Linked DNA regions of Thiosocius teredinicola. The main gene of each other region encodes a partner of the protein of the gene in region 2 in a complex. Links are inferred from orthologs where the notes say so. Each region holds a gene or a part of one and is shown on either strand. Other genes may lie near its edges.

Evidence for each region. The genes of interacting proteins can lie anywhere in the genome.
Region 1: the proteins of B1781_RS08270 (region 2) and hfq are in contact, whole or in part, in a crystal structure (PDB 3VU3), measured with the Escherichia coli proteins. The link is inferred for Thiosocius teredinicola from one-to-one orthologs.

What each region holds. Positions count from the first base shown.
Region 1 is NZ_CP019936.1:3,406,945-3,412,437, forward strand. Bases 2,598-5,493 are described here. They hold hfq (RNA chaperone Hfq), read right to left. Parts: upstream 4,228-5,493; coding sequence 3,967-4,227; downstream 2,598-3,966. Other genes in these bases: hflX (ribosome rescue GTPase HflX), read right to left, coding at 2,598-3,872; miaA (tRNA (adenosine(37)-N6)-dimethylallyltransferase MiaA), read right to left, coding at 4,457-5,371; mutL (DNA mismatch repair endonuclease MutL), read right to left, coding at 5,416-5,493. Outside these bases: B1781_RS16105 (ATP phosphoribosyltransferase regulatory subunit), read right to left, coding at 1-11; B1781_RS16110 (DUF2065 domain-containing protein), read right to left, coding at 18-203; protease modulator HflC, read right to left, coding at 414-1,283; FtsH protease activity modulator HflK, read right to left, coding at 1,283-2,476; more of hflX, read right to left, coding at 2,562-2,597. UniProt on the Escherichia coli protein: RNA chaperone that binds small regulatory RNA (sRNAs) and mRNAs to facilitate mRNA translational regulation in response to envelope stress, environmental stress and changes in metabolite concentrations.
Region 2 is NZ_CP019936.1:1,700,256-1,708,367, reverse strand. The notes cover bases 2,929-5,844. They hold B1781_RS08270 (catalase), read right to left. Parts: upstream 5,486-5,844; coding sequence 3,371-5,485; downstream 2,929-3,370. Other genes in these bases: B1781_RS08275 (sensor histidine kinase), read left to right, coding at 2,929-3,282. Also shown: B1781_RS08285 (efflux RND transporter permease subunit), read left to right, coding at 1-1,351; B1781_RS08280 (response regulator transcription factor), read left to right, coding at 1,329-2,015; more of B1781_RS08275, read left to right, coding at 1,999-2,928; B1781_RS08265 (PRC-barrel domain-containing protein), read left to right, coding at 5,919-6,260; B1781_RS08260 (hypothetical protein), read left to right, coding at 6,447-7,160; B1781_RS08255 (c-type cytochrome), read left to right, coding at 7,586-8,112.

The sequences.
Region 1 (5,493 bases), 1.7 Mb from region 2 along the record:
TTGTTTTGCATCATTCGTTAGCGCACCAGATACAGCAGCAACAGGCCCGCCACCATGGTAAACAGGCCGGCATTGCGCAGTGCCTTGTCATCCATGTCGCTGACCGTTTGCATCATCTTGCGGAAACCTCGTGGATTGACGAAGGGCAGGATACCTTCCAGCACCAGCATCAGGGCCAATGCGACCCAGAGATCGTCCCACATCGTTCCATCCACAAAAAAGCCGGGGTGTTCACCCGGCCACATTCGATTCGACCTTGGTTGCCGGCCGATAAAACCGGACACCAACAGCCGAAATTTTCCCAGATCACCCGCGAATTGTCCACGCGGCCCGTCGCTGAACGGTGCACAAAGCAAAAAAGCCGGGGTGGATCGCCCCGGCTTTGATTGCGTGCCGAATCTGGGTGATTCGGGTTACTGCTTTTCGGTGCCGAAGTAGCGGAAGAACTCCGAATCCGGATCCAGCACCATCATGCTGCCGCCGTCTTTGAAGACATCACGGTAGGCACTGAGGCTACGCCAGAATGCATAGAACTCGGGATTGCTCTCGAACGCGTTGGCGTAGATCTCGGCGGCTTGCGCATCGCCGTCACCGCGCAGCAGTTCCGCGTCGCGGTAGGCGTTCGACACAATCTCGATACGCTGCCTGTCGGCGTCGGCCTGGATACGCTCTGCGGCCTCCGCACCTTGTGCACGCAGCTCGGCGGCGACCCGGTGACGCTCGGTGCGCATACGTTCGTAGATGTTCTCGCTGATGTCGTCAGAGAAGTCGATCTGCTTGACCCGCACGTCGACGATCTCCACGCCGAGGTCGGCGGCCTGCTCGTTGGCGTTGCGCGCCAGCGTGGCCATGATCTCGGTGCGCTCACCCGACACCACTTCCTGTACCGTGCGTTTACCGAATTCGTCACGCAGTGCCGCATTGATCCGTGCAGCCAGCAGGCGTGATGCCGTGTCGGCGCTGCCGCGGGTCGAGCGGAAGAACTGGGCGACATCGGCGATCCGCCACTTGGCGTACGAGTTGACCACCACAAATTTCTTTTCGATGGTCAGAAAACGCTCGGGGTTGGCGTCCAGGGTCTGGATGCGCTTATCGAACTTGACCACTTCCTGGATCACAGGAACCTTGAAGTGCAGGCCGGGCTTGAAGTCGGCGTCGACGATCTCACCGAGTCGCAGCAACAGTGCCAGCTGTGCCTCGCGCACCACGAACAGCGACGAGCTGCCGATCACCACCAGCAGCGCCAGCACGATCAGAATGACAATACCTTTACCGGAATTCATTAACGGTCCCTCCGCGAGCGATCGAAGTTACGGCTGTCGCGAAAGCTCGAACGCGAGCTTTGGTCGGACGACGTCGAACTCGTGGTCGGCATGCGGCTGACCGACGGACTGTTGGTCGTCGATTCGCTGCTGCGCTGTTGCGGTGGCTGGATCATCCGATCGAGCGGCAGGTAGGTCAGGTTGCTGCCTTCTTTCACATCGAGCAGCACCTTGCCGGTATTCTTCAGTACGTCCTGCATGGTTTCCAGGTACAGGCGCTCACGGGTCACGCGCGGTGCCTTTTCATACTCGTTCTTCAGCGCAAGGAAGCGCTGCGACTCACCTTCAGCCTCGGCGACAACCCGCGCCTTGTAACCTTTACCGTCTTCGATCAGGCGTGCGGCCTCACCGCGGGCACGCGGCACGATGTCACGCGCATAGGCCTGGGCCTGGTTCTGCAAGCGTTCCTTGTCCTCACGTGCACGGATGGCGTCGGCAAACGCCTCGGCCACGGCCTCCGGTGCCTCGGCGCGCTGAATATTGACGTTGGTCACTTTCAGGCCCGTCTTGTACAGATCGAGCAGGGACTGCGTGCCGTCCTGCACGGATACGGCAATAGCACTACGGTTCTCGGTAATGATGTCGTCCAAGCGGCTCTTACCGATGACCTCACGCAGGCTCGATTCCATGGCGCCATGAATGGTGCCCTGCGGATTGGCGTCCTGGAACAGGAAGTCTGCCGCGTCTTGGATACGGTACTGCACCTCGAGCGTGACGTCGGCGATGTTCTCGTCCTTGGTCAGCATCTGGGCACGGTGCTGGAATTTGTTCACCTGGTCGACATTCACGACGTCGACGGTGTCGATGAACGGTAGCTTGAAGTGCGGACCGGGAGCCGTCACCACATGGTAGGCGCCGAAGCGTGTCACCACGCCGCGTTCTGCGGGCTCGACGATATAAAACGAATCCATTGCCAGGACCACGATCACCGCGAGAACAACGATGATGCCGACGCCGGCGAAACTGCCGCCGCCAGACGAACCGCCGCTGTCGCCCTCGTCACCGCCTCCGCCGCCACGACGTTTGCCGCCGAACAGCCCTCCCATCTTGTCCTGCAGTTTGCGGACAACTTCGTCGAGATCCGGAGGTCCCTGGTCACCACCCTTGTTATTCCAAGGGTCGCGATTGCCCCCACCCGGTTCATTCCAGGCCATGCATTACTCCCGTGCGCTGGTTCAATTCGATGTCATTAGGCGATTTATCGCGGCGATTCTACCAACAGTGCAGGGCGAAAGCCCATTACCCTGTTTGGTCAAACGCCGGCGGCTGGTCGCGCCACTGCGCTGCGAGGACGGATTCACGCTTCCTCAAGCGCTCGAAGTCCTGACGCCTGAGCTCCACTTCGAGTTCCCAACCCCCGTCACTGGCGTGGTTTTCACTGACGATGGCGCCCTGTTCGAACAGTAAGGCGCGCAGTCTACCGTCAGCCGGGCCCAATGAAACCCTCGTATTGATAATGTCGCTGCGGAACCAGTCGGCCAGCGCCCCCAACAGCAGCTCCACCCCCTGACCGGCCGCCGCAGACAGCCAGACGCGCTGCGGCCTGCCATCGGCATCCCGGTCAACCCGGGGCTCGGTGCCCGGTAACAGGTCGATCTTGTTGTACACCTCGATGCGCGGCACTTCGTCGGCGCCGATCTGCGCCAGGACATCCTCGACTTCGGCGATCTGTTCCGCCCGCTGCGCGCTGCTCGCGTCGACCACGTGCAGCAGCAGATCGGCCTCCACGGTCTCCTGCAGGGTGGATTTGAACGCAGCGACCAGCTCGTGCGGCAGGCGCGACACGAAGCCGACCGTATCCGCCAAAATGAGTGGCGCGCCGTCTTCGAGTTCGACCCGGCGGAGCGTCGGGTCGAGCGTGGCAAACAATTGATCGCGGGCGTACACCCCGGCCTCGGTCACCCGGTTGAACAGGGTCGACTTGCCGGCGTTGGTGTAGCCGACCAGGGAAACCGTCGGTACCTCGTTGCGGCGCCGCGAGCGACGCCCCTGCTCGCGCTGGCTGTCGACCCGTGCCAGGCGCTTGCCGATCTGGTCGATTCGTTGATTGAGCAGGCGGCGGTCGGTTTCGAGCTGGGTCTCACCCGGTCCGCGCAGGCCGATACCACCTTTTTGACGTTCCAAGTGGGTCCAGCCACGCACCAAGCGGGTCGACAGGTGGCGCAGTTGCGCCAATTCAACCTGCAGCTTGCCCTCGTGAGAGCGGGCGCGCTGGGCGAAAATATCGAGAATCAGGCCGGTGCGATCGAGCACACGGCACTCGAAGACCTTTTCGAGATTGCGTTCCTGGCTGGGTGACAAGGTGTTGTCGAAGATCACCAACTCGGCGCCCAGTGCCAACACCTGCTGGTGTATCTCTTCGGCCTTGCCGCTGCCGACATACAGCTTCGGATCGGGCACCTTGCGCTGACCCGAGATCAGGGCGAGCGGCTGCGCGCCCGCCGAGCTCGCCAACTCGGTGAACTCCTGCAGTTCTTCGGGTCGTGGGGCACCGTGCAGACCGACGTGCACGAGTACGGCTTTTTCGCCGCTTTGCGGACGTTCAAACACGACTGACGGTCACGTAGTTTTCAGCCACGCAGAACTCGTCGGCCCCGAGCCGGGGCTCGAGGTCGGACGCAGCAGTTCGGGCGAAAAATCTAAGTCAGGCGTTACCGGGTTCGGCCTCACCGTCACTATCACCATGCGCGTGCTGGATGCGCACATTGCGCGCCGGCACGACTGTCGAAATAGCGTGCTTGTATACCATCTGGCTGACACTGTTCTTTAACAGGACAACGAACTGATCGAACGATTCGATGGTTCCCTGCAACTTGATTCCATTCACAAGAAAAATAGATACCGGAACGCGCTCTTTGCGCAACGCGTTTAGAAACGGATCCTGAAGGCTTTGTCCCTTTGACATGGAGAGGGCTCCCTAGATTTATTTTGTTTAGGTTTAATTTGTCTTTACGCCAAACAACTCAGTGCGTAGATACGGTGCAGCGCTTCAGTCCAACTTGGCCAGCGCCACTGCACCAATCGATCCCTGTGTGTGCGATGCATGAAAACTATAGCACAGCGATTTACTCCGATAATTGGATTTATTAGCCGTCTCTTGGCTTTAGACCCGCTTCACAACATCACTTATGAAGTCAGCTCGGCGTAGCTTTCCCGCTTGAATTACTGATGATTGTCATTGCCTGTTTCAATACATCGCCAGCCTCGTCCAACCAATGACAATCTTTCTCACTACGCAACCAGGTCATTTGCCGCTTGGCCAGTTGGCGGGTCGCCGCCTGGCCTTTTTCGACCATTTCCTCGCGACTAAATTCCCCACGCAACCATGCCCACACCTGACGGTAACCGACCGAGCGCATCGACGGCATATCCGGATCGAGGTCACCCCGCCCCACCAGCCGCTCGACTTCATCGACAAACCCCTGCTCGAGCATGCGCACGAAGCGGTCGTTGATGCGCCGGTGCAGCTCGGCTCGCGACGCCGGACAACGCACCAGCTTGATCGCCTGGAACGGCATCCCCTCGCCCGGACCACCCTGCAACTCGCTCAACGGCTTGCCGGTCGCCTCGAACACCTCGAGCGCACGCAGGGTTCGTTGCGGGTCGTTGCGGTGGATGCGCTGCGCAGCGACGGGGTCGACCGACGCCAGGCGGGCATGCAGCGCCGCCAGGCCGTCTGACTTCAGCTCGCGCTCGAGGCGTTCGCGAATCGACGCATCGGCCGACGGCAGTTCGGACAGGCCATACTGCAGCGCGCGAAAGTACAACATGGTGCCACCGACCAACAAGGGGATTCGGCCACGTTGTGAGATTGCCGCCATCTCGGCCAGCGCATCCTGCCGAAAGCGGGCTGCCGAATAGGCCTCTGCCGGGTCGCAGATATCGATCAGGCTGTGCGGCGCCGCGGCCAGCTCTTGCGCTGACGGCTTGGCGGTACCGATATCCATGCCGCGATACACCATGGCCGAATCGACGCTGATCAACTCCACCGGCAGGTGCTCGCGCAGCGCGATCGCCAGGTCCGTCTTGCCCGACGCGGTAGGCCCCATCAGTAGAATGGCGGGCGGCAATGCGTTGGTCGCCGGCAAGGTGTTCAACGTCCGCGCAAGAACAGCTTGTCGAGCGACTGCATGTCCATCTGCGCCCAGGTCGGGCGACCGTGATTACATTG
Region 2 (8,112 bases):
GGCCGACCGTGCCCTGCGCGGCGAGGCAGCGAGCGGCATCGCGCACCTGCAGGTGTTGTCCGAGGCCGACCAATCGGGCCGGGTCACAATCGAGCTGGACAACCAGTCGGCCTACGACATTCGCACCTTCACCCAAAAGTGGCGCAGCCTGGCCGGCCTACCCGAGGGCGTGCGTTCGCTCGCGATCCAGAACTCGCCACGCATGGTCGATGCCGTGCGTGTTGAGCTGCGCGCCGACGACGACCAGGTGCTGACGCTGGCCGGCGAAGAACTCAAAGCGAAACTCACCGCGATGCCGGCGGTATTCGGCATCGAGGACAACCTCGAACCCGGGATGCCACGCATGCGCCTGGAACTGACCCAGCAGGGACGCTCCCTCGGCCTGACCACCGATGCGCTGGCGGCGCAGGTACTGCAGGCGTTCAGCGGTCAGATCGTGCAGCGCTACCAACGTGGCAGCGACGAAATCGAGGTCAAGGTGCGCTATCCCGAGAACCAACGGCAGAGCGCCGCCGACGTTCTAAATGCGCGCGTACGCACCACCGATGGTACCGTAGTGCCGTTATCGAGCGTGGCAACCGTCAGTTTCGGCTATGCACGCGACAGCATCAGCCGCATCGACGGCAAACGGGCGGCCTATGTGTCGGCCGACGTCGACAAGGAACAGCTCTCGGCCACCGAGCTGGTCGCGCAGTTGAAAAGCTCGGTCGCACCGCAGCTTGAACGCCAGTTCCCCGGCCTGGGTATCCACTTTGCCGGCGAGGCCGAGCAGCAGGCCGAAACGCAGACATCGATGACGCACATGTTCATGCTCGCCTTGCTCGTCATTTACCTGCTGCTGGCGATACCGCTGAAGTCGTACTCCCAACCGGTGTTGATCATGACCGCGATCCCGTTCGGCATCGTCGGCGCAATTCTCGGTCATTGGCTGAACGACCTGTCGCTCGGCATCCTGTCGTTGAACGGTATCATCGCGCTGAGCGGCGTCGTGGTGAACGACAGCCTGCTGCTGGTGGCGCGCTTCAACGAACACAAGCCGGACGCCGCTCATCTGCACCAGGCGATCAGCCGCGCCTGCCGCGAGCGTCTGCGTCCGGTGTTGCTCACGTCGTTCACCACCTTCGCCGGCCTGATGCCGCTGCTTGGAGAGACCTCGCGCCAGGCCCAGTTCCTGATTCCGGCCGCCGTATCGGTCGCCTACGGGATCATGTTTGCTACAGTGATCACATTGATCCTGATACCGGCATTGTTGCTGATCCAGCACGACATCGCCGACCTGCTGAAGCGGATCAAAAACGCCTTGTTCACCGCGGAGAAAACGGCTCGCCATGCTGAACGCACTTCTGGTTGAGGACGACCTCGATCTTGCGCAAACAATCGTGCAGTACCTCGAGCTCGAACAGATACGCTGCGACCACGCCAGCAACGGCGTTGCCGGGCTCAACCTCGCACAGCAGGCGCGTTACGATGTGTTGTTGCTCGATCTGAACCTGCCGCGTCTCGATGGGCTCAGCGTCTGCGAGCGCCTGCGCGCCGACGGTGACGACACCCCGGTACTGATGCTGACCGCCCGCGACCGTCTGGAAGACAAGATCGACGGCTTCCGCGCAGGCACCGATGACTACCTGGTCAAGCCGTTCGAACTCCAGGAGCTCGTTGTTCGGGTGCATGCGCTGGCACGACGTCGCAGCGGCCAGGTGCATGTGTTGCGCTGTGCCGACCTCGTCATGAACCTCAGCGAAAAGACGGTGGCACGGGCCGACCAATTGATCCACTTGTCGCCGACCGGGTGGCGACTGCTCGAGGTATTGCTACGCGCCTCGCCAAACACCGTCAGCCGTCAAACCTTGGAAGACGCCGTTTGGGGTGACGAACCACCCGACAGCAACAGCCTCAAGGTGCATATCTTCAACCTGCGCAAAGCGGTCGACGGTTCTGCGGGGCCGCGCCTTGTGCACACGATCGCGGGTCACGGTTTTGCCGTGCGGAGCGAAAACGATGAAACGCCAGATTAGCCTACGTTGGTTCATCGCGCTGGCGGTACTGGCGCTCGGTATCGTGCTGGTCATCGGCTACTCGGTGCTGACGGCTCAGTATTTCATGCGCGGCATGGACAACATCATCGCCGCCAATATGGAAGCGGCCGTCAACAGCTTCGTCGAATCAACGCCCTCCGCCGACTACAGCGAAAGCAACAGTTTCGACGGCTATACCATCAGCAACCGCTGGGATCAGCTGCCCGATGCCGTCCGCGACAGCTTCGGCGAACCACCTACCCGCGTCGGTTTTCTGCAAAAGCACGATGCGTCGGGCTTCATGCAGCGCCCGGATGCCATTCACTTCCTGATGCGGTTTCGCGTAAACGGCGACGAATTGCTGATCTCGCGCACCTTCACCCGCGAAAACGCCTCGCGCCTCGTGGGTCGCAACATCGCGCGCAACATGAAGGCGCTGTTGATGATCAGCGCCGCCAGCGCCCTGGCGTTCGCCGTGATCATCTGGTTGTTGATGAAGCGCGTATCACGCCCAGCTGCCGAGCTCGGCAGCTGGGCGCAGGCACTCGACGCGCACAACATCACCAAACCCGTGCCCGACTTTGCCTATCCTGAGCTCAACCGGCTGGCGCAGCTGATCAAGAACAGCGTGTCGTCGGTGCAGCAATCGGTCGAACGCGAGCACCGTTTTCTGCGCCATGCCAGTCATGAACTGCGCACACCGATCAGCGTTATCCGCAGCAACGTCGAACTGATCCGCAAACTGCAACTCGATCACAAGCACCTGCCGGACAAGTCGCAGCAGAAGGCCTATGACCGTATCGATCGGGCCAGCCAGACCATGCAGCATCTCACCGAGACCCTGCTGTGGCTGAGCCGCGATGAGCTCGAAACGCTGCCGACCCAGATGGTGTCGATCGGCGACCTCATCAAACAGCTGGTCGACGACAATCGCTACCTGCTCGCCGACAAGCATGTCGAGGTCGAATTGCAGACCGACCAGAGTATCGCCGAACTACCCGATACCGCCGCACGCATCGTGCTCGGCAACCTGATCCGCAACGCCTTCCAGCACACCTGGGAGGGCCAGGTGAAGATCACCCAGCGGCGTAGCGAGGTGCGCATCGAAAATCGGCAGGCCGACACACATGACAACGGCAATGGCGAGGCCACCGGTTTCGGTCTGGGCCTGCAGTTGACCGCTCAGCTCAGCGAGCGGCTGATGTGGCCCTACCGCAACCAACCGGTTGGTGGTGGCCGGGTGGTTGAGATCACCCTGGCCAACTGATCGTCACCACCCTGCCCTACCAAGGGCGTCCACTGGACCGGCCCAAACTACCGTTCGACCCCGGCAATGCTCTCTTGTCGCGGATCATCTAGCGCGCCCAACAACGCAATTCGCCGCAGGCCTCGATGAAGCCGGATGCACTTTTGCCGGTCGACAACTCCACAATGCCCGCGTCATCAAGGGACCCATTCAGCAAACATGCCTCGACCAACTCACGTGCCTGTTTGCTATAGGCCACGAACTTTTTGTGGGAAATCGCATCGGCGATGAACTGGCGTGCGGCGTTTTCAATCAACAGGTCATCCGCCCCTTTCTCGGAAACGATAATCGCAACCGCATCAAACAGCACCGACGGTGCACCCTCGAGGATCTCATCCGCGGCGTGTCGCTGCCCCTGGTCGTCTTCGATGCCGTCGGCGACCGGCGCCACCAGGGTGATGTTGGCCCTTTCCTTCTTTGCGGCCTTGCGCAAGGCGGCCAACAGTTTGCCGTCGAATCCCTCGGTCACAAGCACGCCCAGCTTGCGGCCGGCAAAGGTCTGCGGTGGATTCTTCAGCATGCTGAGCGCATCGGATACAGGCAGGTCCTTGATCGGTGCACGCGCCGCTGTTGCCGGTTTCGGCAACTGGGCGATACCGAGCCCCTCGGCGACGCCTTCCGCCAGGCCCTTGTCGATGTTGAGTAGGTGAGCGACCACACGTACCCGAATATTGGGTTCTTTCACCTTGCTCAGTTCAAAGACCAACGCGTCGCGCATGTGCTCACGTTCGACATCGGCCTGACTGACGTAGAACTGACGCGCCTGACTGTAGTGATCGGCAAAGGTTTCCGATCGGTACTTGCCTTTCTCACCGCTTTCCTCGGCAGGGTACGAGGTAAAACCATCGCTCGACGCACGTGGTCCGCCGTCGCTACCCCACGAGTTCGGCTCATAGTTCACCCGTCCTTTGGGATTGTTCATCGCCATGTGGCCATCTTGTTGAAAGTGATGGAACGGGCACTTCGGTGCATTGATCGGGATATGGGTGAAGTTCGGTCCGCCCAGGCGTTTGACCTGGGTGTCCAGGTACGAGAAGTTGCGCCCCTGCAACAGCGGATCGTTGGTGAAATCGATACCGGGCACGATGTTCTGCGTGCAGAAGGCGACCTGCTCCGTCTCGGCAAAGAAGTTGTCCACCACCCGATCGAGCACCAGCCTGCCGACGATCCTGATCGGCACCTGTTCCTCGGGTATCAGCTTGGTGGCATCGAGCACATCGAATTCGAACTTGTCGGCGAACTTGTCATCGAACACTTGCAGCCCGAGTTCCCATTCGACCTTATCGCCCGCGACCAGCGTGTCCCACAGGTCGCGACGATGAAAGTCCGGGTCGGCGCCGTTGATCTTGACCGCCTCGTCCCAGGTTACCGATTGCATACCCAACTTCGGTTTCCAATGAAACTTGACGAAGCGTGACTGTCCCTTGGCGTTGACCAGGCGGAAGGTGTGTACACCAAAGCCTTCCATGAAACGGAACGAGCGCGGTATCGCGCGGTCGGACATGATCCACATGACCATATGCATGGCTTCGGGGGTCAGCGAGATGAAATCCCAGAAGTTGTCGTGCGCCGTCTGCGCCTGCGGGAAACCGCGGTCGGGTTCATCTTTGGCGGAGTGGATCAGGTCGGGAAACTTCATTGCATCCTGAATGAAGAACACCGGGATATTGTTGCCGACGATGTCCCAGTTGCCTTGCTTGGTATACAGCTTCACGGCGAAACCACGAACGTCGCGTGCCAGGTCGACCGAACCCTTGTTGCCGGCCACAGTCGAAAACCGGACGAACGCCGGTGTCTTATCGCCCTTGCGCTGGAAGATGTCGGCGCTGGTGAGGTCGGCAAGCGACTCATAGGTTTCGAAGTAGCCGTGTGCCCCGTAGCCACGCGCGTGCACCACCCTCTCGGGGATACGTTCGTGATCGAAGTGGAAGATCTTTTCGCGGAAGTGAAAGTCTTCCAGCAAGGTCGGGCCGCGCTGGCCGACCTTCAACGAGTTCTGGTTGTCGCTGACGGGTACGCCCTGTTGGGTGGTCAGCGTCTCGCCATTGCCCTGATCGGGCGCCTGTTGAATCTCGCCACCGCTGCCGATCGGCGTTTCGATGTCGGCGATCACTGTTTTAGCGGTCGATGATTTGCGTTTTCGTGTGCCGGATTTCGTTGCCATGTGGTGCCCCGTGTTCTCTGTCGATGTGTTCACTGAATACGACGCCGATCGGCGTTTCGGAGCGTTAGGGCAAGCCATATGCCAATGTGCCAAAGCACGATCGGACGGCGTTAAAGCGGGCGTGCCGACGTCGCGAAACCGGGTGCGAGGTGCTAATCGACCACCGCTCGTCTGTATTCAGCCACCCATCGGGAGCGACCCGCCGCCGGGGCTTTCAGAGTTGTTCGATGGTCGACGATAAGCCGACACACGCCGCCGCCTGTGGTTTGTACATCCCCTATCGGCGGCACAGCGCCTTGCTGGCCAGGGCTGGCACGGTTAGTGCTGAACTCGGAGCAGCATGGTCGCGTTCCGCGTGGGCGGCGACCAGGGTCGAAACGGGTATTTCAGTCGCTGGTTCCCGTATCTTTGTTAGAGGCGAGTCGGAGGAGTTATGAACATTTCGGCACGAGCGTTTATCGGTGGCTATGTTAAGAACCTGGAAGGCGAAAATCTCGGCAACGTCGAAGAGGTCATGATCGACACGGATACCGGACTGGTCTCCTACGCCTTGTTGGACATGAGTCAGTTCCTGGGCGTCAGCGAGAAGCTGTTTCCTGTGCCCTGGAACGCATTCCACCTGGATGGCGAGAGCAACGGTCTGCTTCTGGATATCGACCGCGCGAGGTTGACGTTGGCCGAAGGGTTCGAAAAAGATGACTGGCCGGATTTCACCGACCGGGACTACGAGATGAAAATTTACGACACCTATCGCACCCGGCCCTACTGGCAATAACATTTTTGTATCCGTCGTGGAAATCGCAACGATCCGGAGATCGGGTTACCGGATCGTCTGCAGACAGGAGGCCGGAGCCGATTCATCTGTGAACTGTAGGGCGACTCTCGACATTGGACCTGCACTCAACGCGAAGCTCCGGGGTCGACCCTGGCGGACGAGGCTGGCGAAGTTCGGCACGAGATTATGGAAAAACAGAACCGCAAAAATGAAGAAGCCGACACATCGGCAAATATCGCTTCTCTGATGGAGCGTTACGGCGAACTCGTGCAATGGGAGGCCGTCGACGAATGGGAAGATGTGGTGAAATACATCATCCACAAATCGCGCAACAACTATGCGGCGCTGGCGGCTGTGTGCAACAACTTGCTTAGCGAGACGACCGACGCCGACGTTGCCGAGCGCCTGAAGCTGTTCAAGGAACAGATCGATGTCGGCCTCGCAACGCTACAACCGATCAGTGCGAAGATCAGCCAGCCGCTGGAACATGCCACGACCTTCAACCTGGACGAGACCGTTGTCCAACTGTGTGAGATCGTCAACCAGCGCTACGCCACCGCTTGGGCCTGCAGCTGCACGGCAGACGATCAGGCGCCGGTTACCCTGCCCCGCAAACAAGTGATGCGCACGATCTACCAGATCCTCGTCCATGTGACGGAGTTGTTCGAGGCCGGCGTACCCAGCCCGGCGACTGTCTGCGTCGAAACAGTCAGCGGAGGCGTTCAGTTGCAACTACCGCAGATCCGGCTCGACACCAATGCTGCCAGCGACTCGGCAGCCGAGCGCCTGCGCGACGGCCTGGGCAAGGCGACCACCCTGACGCGCCTGCTCGATGGCAAGCTCGAGGTTCATACACCGGACGCCTCTCACCTGTCGGTCAGTTTGTTCCTGCCGACCTGACCGACCCAACGTTTGACGATTCGCCCGCGACAGGCGAGCGGCGAGCGACGTTCATCGGCGATCGCACTGGCCTTTAATCGCTACTTAACTGGTGCAGTTGCGCCAGACCGGCTGGTTGAATTCAACCGGGCAAAAGACATCCCGCGGCACCGCGCCTCGTTAGTCCGTGCCAATTTGCGAAGGTGCATGTGGCATGCAGCTTGCCACCTCTCTTACAACACGGTACGCAGTTTCGATCGCACAGGCGTCTGAAGGCTGCCATCGCTGCCGGACCAGACCCAAGGAAAGTAGGAGTTCCCTACCCTCGGCCATTTACCGGCGAATCAATAGACCGACCGCGCGTTCGAGCAGACGGTTCGACGCGCAGCCGAAGACATCCGCGAAGAACTGGTTGCCAACAAACGCAGTACACAGGAAGGCAAGATATGCACAACGTCAATCGCTATCAATGCAGAGCCTTGATTTTCACGGCCGGGCTGCTGGCCTGGCTGACCGCAGGCGCGACGCCTGCCCTCGCCGACCAAGACGTCGGCGAGCAATTGGCCAAGAAAGGAAACAGCAACGGTGCGGCAGCCTGCATAGGCTGCCACGGCAGCGACGGACAAGGCATGGCCGCCGGCGGTTTCCCACGACTCGCCGGCATGAATGCCGACTACCTCGTCTCGCAGTTGCACGCCTTCCGCGACGGTACGCGCAACAACCCGATCATGACGCCTATCGCCACCAACCTTGCAGACAGTGAAATTAATGCGGTTGCCCGCTACTACTCTCTGCTGCCGGCTGCATCCGGGTCTGGTCCAAAGGCCAGCCCGCTCGAGGGCGACCTGCTGCAACGCGCCAACCACCTCGCCACCTGGGGAGACTGGCCGCAACGTAAGCTACCGGGATGCAACCAATGCCATGCCCCATCGGGTGAGGGTGTCGGCGCAAACTTTCCCGGCATCGCCGGTCA